Linked DNA regions of Anaerocolumna chitinilytica. The main gene of each other region encodes a partner of the protein of the gene in region 2 in a complex. Links are inferred from orthologs where the notes say so. Each region holds a gene or a part of one and is shown on either strand. Other genes may lie near its edges. The genes, in order: dnaX and holB.

What was found.
Region 1: holB (region 2) and dnaX share a complex: the UniProt entries of both Bacillus subtilis proteins name them as parts of the DNA clamp loading complex. The link is inferred for Anaerocolumna chitinilytica from one-to-one orthologs.

Annotation. Positions count from the first base shown.
Region 1 is NZ_AP023368.1:87,022-90,278, reverse strand. The notes cover bases 178-3,101. They hold dnaX (DNA polymerase III subunit gamma/tau), read right to left. Parts: upstream 2,461-3,101; coding sequence 895-2,460; downstream 178-894. Other genes in these bases: bsdcttw_RS00390 (transcription repressor NadR), read right to left, coding at 2,573-3,101; bsdcttw_RS00400 (YbaB/EbfC family nucleoid-associated protein), read right to left, coding at 522-875; bsdcttw_RS00405 (hypothetical protein), read right to left, coding at 220-366. Outside these bases: recombination mediator RecR, read right to left, coding at 1-110; more of bsdcttw_RS00390, read right to left, coding at 3,102-3,106; bsdcttw_RS00385 (hypothetical protein), read right to left, coding at 3,248-3,257. UniProt on the Bacillus subtilis protein: Part of the beta sliding clamp loading complex, which hydrolyzes ATP to load the beta clamp onto primed DNA to form the DNA replication pre-initiation complex.
Region 2 is NZ_AP023368.1:5,567,021-5,570,134, reverse strand. What follows is about bases 313-3,093. They hold holB (DNA polymerase III subunit delta'), read left to right. Parts: upstream 313-1,097; coding sequence 1,098-2,090; downstream 2,091-3,093. Other genes in these bases: bsdcttw_RS24600 (tRNA1(Val) (adenine(37)-N6)-methyltransferase), read left to right, coding at 3,023-3,093; bsdcttw_RS24605 (PSP1 domain-containing protein), read left to right, coding at 2,112-3,020; bsdcttw_RS24615 (YaaR family protein), read left to right, coding at 640-1,080; bsdcttw_RS24620 (guanylate kinase), read left to right, coding at 313-534. Also shown: more of bsdcttw_RS24620, read left to right, coding at 1-312; more of bsdcttw_RS24600, read left to right, coding at 3,094-3,114. UniProt on the Bacillus subtilis protein: DNA polymerase III is a complex, multichain enzyme responsible for most of the replicative synthesis in bacteria.

The DNA.
Region 1 (3,257 bases), 5.5 Mb from region 2 along the record:
GGCATATTTATAATATAAAAAGCAAGCCTTTGGGCTGTTTTGGCTCCAATCCCCGGCAGCCTTGACAATTCTTCAATTAGCTTACTGATTTGACTGCTGTAATAATTCATACATCCTCTTTCTCTAATAAAGTTTTTATAAGCACAGCTATAATCTTACTTTATTATTTTCATGTGTTCATGTCAAGCTTTATGGCAACCTTTATGAAATAGCAATCCGCTATTCCTGGGACGGCTCCTCCACGATAATAAAATTGAATTGGTAATCATAAAGATAGGAGGATAATTCAGCAATGACCTTCTGCTTTTCCTGCTCTGTACATTTTATGTGAATAATCTTATTGATCTCATCAGTCTGCTGTTCCATCTCTGCCTCCTCTTTAAAATCAAGAGGATGTTACAAAACAAAGCCCTGCGGCGTGTGAGCAAATCATACCCGCAGGGCTTCCTTTGACAACAGCCCCTGTAAACTTCATTCATATGTGTTTCCACACTTAAACAAGCTCTTCTATTTGTTAAAACTTAGAAAGGAAAACCACCGAGTCCTCCAAGTCCTCCTGTAATCTGACCCATTACGGACTGAGATTCCTCTTCCATCTTACGAAGAGCTTCGTTAGCAGCCGCCATAATAAGATCCTGAAGCATTTCTATATCATCCGGGTCAACTACCTCTTTGGATAATACCACACCTGATATCTCCTTTTTACCGGATACTCTTACGGTTACTGCTCCGCCGCCGGCAGAAGCTTCCCATTCCTTCTCTTCAATCTCTTTTGTCTTTTCTTCCATCTGCTTTTGCATTCTCTGAGCCTGCTTCATCAGATTATTCATATTGCCGGGCATTGCTCCTCCCGGAAATCCTCCGCGTTTTGCCATGTTTCTTTCTCCTTATCTTTTAATCTTCATATTCTATATCAATATTTTTTATTATCTTTCGCAAATCAAAGGCTTCTTCTGTAATACCCTTATCCGTGGATGCCAATTTCGTTAAAACCTCCACATCCTTTGGAACGAATCTGGCTATGGCACTTTTGAGTTCCTGCATATGTGCTTCCTTTTTAAGGGCTTCCATATCCCATTCATCTGCAAATACTAAAAGCAGGGCATTATTATTACCGATACTTGGTCTTGCGTTTGTCAGGGAAACCTTCGTGATTCCACTGGTTGAGGCGATAATATTACTCCAATTCTTTGCCACCAGCTTTAAATCCTCTGAGACTGCTTTCGGCAGTTCTGCAGGTATTACTTCTGTTTTTATAGTCTCCTTTGGAACTTCGCTTCCTGTCGCTGCTGCCGTTATAGTAACGCCATTCTCAAGCTTTGCCTCCAATTGTCTTATCCGCTCTAAGATATCCTCATAGCTCTTTTCCATCTGGGGCCGGCATAATTTAATCAGCGCAACCTCAACTATCACTCGCTTTTGTGAAGCATAACGGATCTGATTGGATAAATCGGAAAAGATACGGATAAATCGTATCAGAGTATCTGTATTCCATTCCCTGGCCTGCTCTTCTAACAAGGCAAGATTCTCGGTAGAGACTTCAACCGCTTCACTGGCATCTTCCGAAGTCTTTACTAACAGCAGATTCCTTAAATACCAGGTAAAATCTACCGCAAATTGGGTAAGTTCTCTGCCGCTTACAATCAGTTCTTCCAGAATACCCATACATTGACTAACATCATTCTTAGAAATTGCAGTTAAAAGCCTTGCAAATACTTCGATGTCTACTGCTCCCAGTACCTCTAGTACCTTATCATAAGTCAGAGTCTGACCGTAATAAAATGCAATGCACTGATCTAAAAGACTAAGGGCATCTCTTAAGGACCCGTCCCCCATTCTTGCAATATAACGAATGGCTTTCTCCTCCGCTTCAACGGCTTCTGCCTGAAGCAGTTCTTTCAGCCTGTCTGAAATGGTATCAATGGTTATTCTCTTAAAATCATATCTCTGGCATCTTGAAAGGATGGTTATGGGTATTTTTTGAGCTTCTGTCGTTGCCAGTATAAAGATTACATAAGAAGGCGGCTCTTCCAGCGTTTTTAGCAACGCGTTGAAAGCTCCGGTGGAAAGCATATGAACCTCGTCTATAATATAGACTTTATAACGGCCTTCCGTCGGTGAATATCGAACTTCCTCTACAATCTCTCTGATGTTATCCACACCGTTGTTGGAGGCAGCATCTATCTCTATTACATTCATGGAGGTTCCGTTCTGAATGGAACGGCAGGTCTCGCATTCATTGCAAGGGTTTCCGTCTACGGGGTGTTCGCAATTAACTGCTTTTCCTAAAATCTTTGCAATAGTTGTCTTTCCTGTTCCTCTAGTTCCGCAAAATAAATAGGCATGCCCAATCCGGCCTGATTTTATCTGATTTTTCAGAGTGGTAACAATGTGATCCTGACCCTTTACATCATGAAAATCTGTGGGGCGGAATTTTCTGTACAGCGCTGTATATGACATGCTTACACTTCCTCTTTATATTTCTGCCTGCGTGTGCCGCACTTTCGCGCGATGTTACTTTGTTTACTTCCTATCTATTTTACCAATGGTTAGAATAGTTGTCAAAGTATTCTTATTCTTTCCCAAAGGATGTACTGCTTACAAGGTAGTTCTTATCTTTTAATGCCTGCTCAATCTGATCCAGTATCTCTTCTGAATCCGCTTCCACCGTATGTAAATGAGTTCCGCCCGTCAAATCCTTTAAAGGTACGGTTCTTTTTGACCTTACTTTAGCCATAAAGTCCGCAACCTCTTTTCTGTTCTTGATAATCAGATCCACTGATATTTCGCCGTAGAGATCATGCATTACAATAACATCTAATATTTTTCCACCGTTATCTACAATCGTGTTAAGCTCATCTTCAATTTCATCCGTGGTATGCCTGGTGGCAAAACATCGGTTTACCTTCTGCTTTTCCTGTTTATAGATGAGGTATCCTTTCGTTGTTGAAATGATATTCTTGTTAACTGCCCTTAAAAGTGCTATATCCTGTACAATTACCTGGCGGCTGACACCCAGCCGTTTCGACAATTCCGTACCGGAGACTGCATCCTTTGCTTCTTCAAGTATCTTCGTCAGTTCCCTTCTTCTATCCTGTCCCTCCATATAATAACCACATCCTTTCCTGGGACTACTCACCTTCTCATTCTCTCTTTACATTGTATTATAATAAAAGCTCAAAAGCAACGGTAAACAGACGTAACAGTCCTACATCTGTCCGTTGCCACCTTTTTCTTCAGGGAAACCCTAAAATTCC
Region 2 (3,114 bases):
GATATTACTCAAAGAGAAGAGCTTTCCTTAAAAACAATTGTAGGATATACCACAAGACCGATAAGGGACGGCGAGCAGGATGGCAGAGAATATTTCTTTGTCAGTAAGGAAGCTCTGTTAACTTATCAGGATGAAAATAAAGTTATTGAACACAGAGCATATGATACCATGCACGGTGTATGGGACTATTTTACCTTGGATGACGGACAGATTGATTTCGAAACGGGCAGTTCCATTATGCTTGGCACGCTGGAATCCTATGGGCAGATTAGAAGATACTTTGGAGAAGAACGAGTGTATCCGATCTATCTGGAGGTGGAGGATGGACTACGCCTGGAGAGAGCTCTGCTGCGGGAAAAGACTCAGAAGAAACCGAAATATGCAGAGCTTTGCAGAAGATTTTTGGCAGATGAGGAAGACTTTAAAGAAGAAAATCTGAAGGCTCTTGGGATTATAAAGAGATACGACAATACAGACAGAGAACTATGTCTGGCAGAAATCCTAAAGGATATCAGGTTAAATATGGGAATTTAAAATTCTTCTATATATTTTTTTCCGGTTATGCTATAATGGAAACTGGAATTAGCATATGCAAAAACTTAAGGCACGGGTGAAAGGAAGAGAGAAGGAGAGGGAAGTATGGACATAAAAGTAAATCAAATGCAACCTGTTAATCAAACCCAACCCACTGCACCTTTGCCGGAAGCAGACGGTTCTTTTAAATTTACCCTAATCAGCAATATTGAGGAACAGGGACTAAAAGAACGGCTGAACCTGATGATGGAAGAAATCACTCAGCAGGGTAAGAAACTGGGAAAGCATATGGATGTCCGGGATATGAGAAAGTACCGGCAGCTAATCAAAGATTTTATGAATGAAGTGGTGAATCGTTCTCACAAGTTCAGCAGAGAGAACTTTCTGGACAGGAGAGGCCGGCACCGTGTATATGGTATGATAAAGCTCATCGATCAGAATTTGGACGAGTTAGCCCTAGAACTAATAAAAGATGAGAAAGACACCATTGCCATATTAAATAAAATAGATGAAATTAAGGGATTACTTTTAGATATACTTGCATAACGAAGGGACGGTAGGAAATGGCTGGATTTGGACAGATAATTGGTCATGAACAGATGAAGGAACATCTAAAGACTGCCATCAGGACGGAAACAGTCTCTCATGCCTATATCTTCTCCGGTGAAGAGGGGATGGGCAAGAAAACCTTAGCCTGGGCCTTTGCAAAAGGCATCCAGTGTGAGAATAGGGAACAGGACGGAGACGGCTGCGGTCATTGTAAATCCTGTCTGCAGGCAGAATCAAAAAATCACCCGGATATTATTTATGTGACTCACGAAAAGGCAAGTCTCGGGGTGGATGATATCAGAAATCAACTGAATAATGATGTTCTGATAAAACCCTATAGCAGCAGCCGTAAAATATATATTATTGAAGATGGGGAGAAGATGACAGAGCAGGCTCAGAATGCTTTGCTAAAGACTTTGGAGAATCCTCCCTCTTATGCGGTTATTATTCTTCTTACCAATAACATCAATGCATTTCTTCCTACGATTCTTTCAAGATGTGTTATTCTGAAATTAAATCCGGTAGGTGAAGAAGACATCAAAACATTTTTGATGCAAGTCTATAAAACACCCGATTACCAGGCAGAGCTTAGTGCGGTATTCGCCCAGGGAAACATAGGCAGGGCAATCTCCTATGCGTCCAGTGAGAATTTTGCGGCTATGAAGGACAAGGTTCTTCATCTGTTAAGGTATATAGATCAGATGGAATTATATGAACTGATTGACGGACTTAAGGATTTATCAGGGCAAAAGGAAAATATAGACGAGTATCTGGATCTTATTACATTATGGTATCGTGACATCTTAATGTTTAAGGTTACAAAGGATATTAATCTTTTATTATATAAGGGTGAATACTCTGAAATACAACGTCAGGCCAGTAAGAGAAGTTATGAAGGCCTGGAAGAGGTTATTAAGGCAGTGGAGAAAGCAAAGGTTCGCCTTAATGCCAATGTAAATTTTGACATTGTAATGGAACTTATGTTTCTTACCATAAAAGAAAACTAAGGAAAGAGGAAAGGTTATTTTATGACGACGGTAATAGGAGTTCGTTTTAGAAGAGCCGGTAAGATTTATTTTTTTGATCCTGCCGGATATGAGATAAATCAAGGCGATAATGTAATTGTCGAAACAGCAAGAGGCGTTGAATACGGTCATGTGGTAATAGGGCCAAGGGACGTAGAAGAGAACAAAATTATTCAGCCTCTAAAGCCGGTAATCAGAACCGCCACACCGGAAGACGATGAGATAGAAATTAAGAATAAAGTGAAAGAAAAGGAAGCTTTCCAGATCTGCCTGGAAAAGATTAAGAAGCATGAACTGGAAATGAAGCTCATTGATTCAGAGTATACTTTTGATAACAACAAAGTATTATTTTATTTCACTGCAGACGGAAGAATTGACTTTAGGGAACTTGTAAAGGATTTGGCAAGTGTTTTTAAGACCCGAATCGAGTTACGCCAGATTGGTGTAAGGGATGAAACAAAGGTAGTGGGAGGCATCGGCATCTGCGGAAGACCTTTATGCTGCCATACACACCTTTCTGAATTTGCACCGGTTTCCATTAAGATGGCAAAGGAACAAAATCTTTCACTGAATCCTACCAAAATATCCGGAGTCTGCGGACGTCTTATGTGCTGCTTAAAACATGAGGAAGAAGCTTATGAGGATTTAAACAGCAAGCTTCCTAATGTCGGAGATATGGTTACTACAAATGACGGCCTTCGAGGTGAAGTTCAGAGTGTAACAGTATTAAAGCAATTGGTTAAGGTTATTGTAACCCTTGAGAACGATGAGAAGGAAGTACGGGAATACAAAGCCTCCACGCTTAAGTTCAATGCGAAAAAGCGTAAAGAAAAAGTTGCTCTGGATGAAGAGCTTCGAGTACTTGAAATGCTTGAAATGAAGGAAGGAAAATCCCATCTGGATGATGTATAACAATGAGAGATGAGAGCAAGACCCCTGATATTACCCAGGAAACAATAGAGAATAAGAACAGGGCTTTAAAAGATAGTCAGGTAAGTCCGGAAAC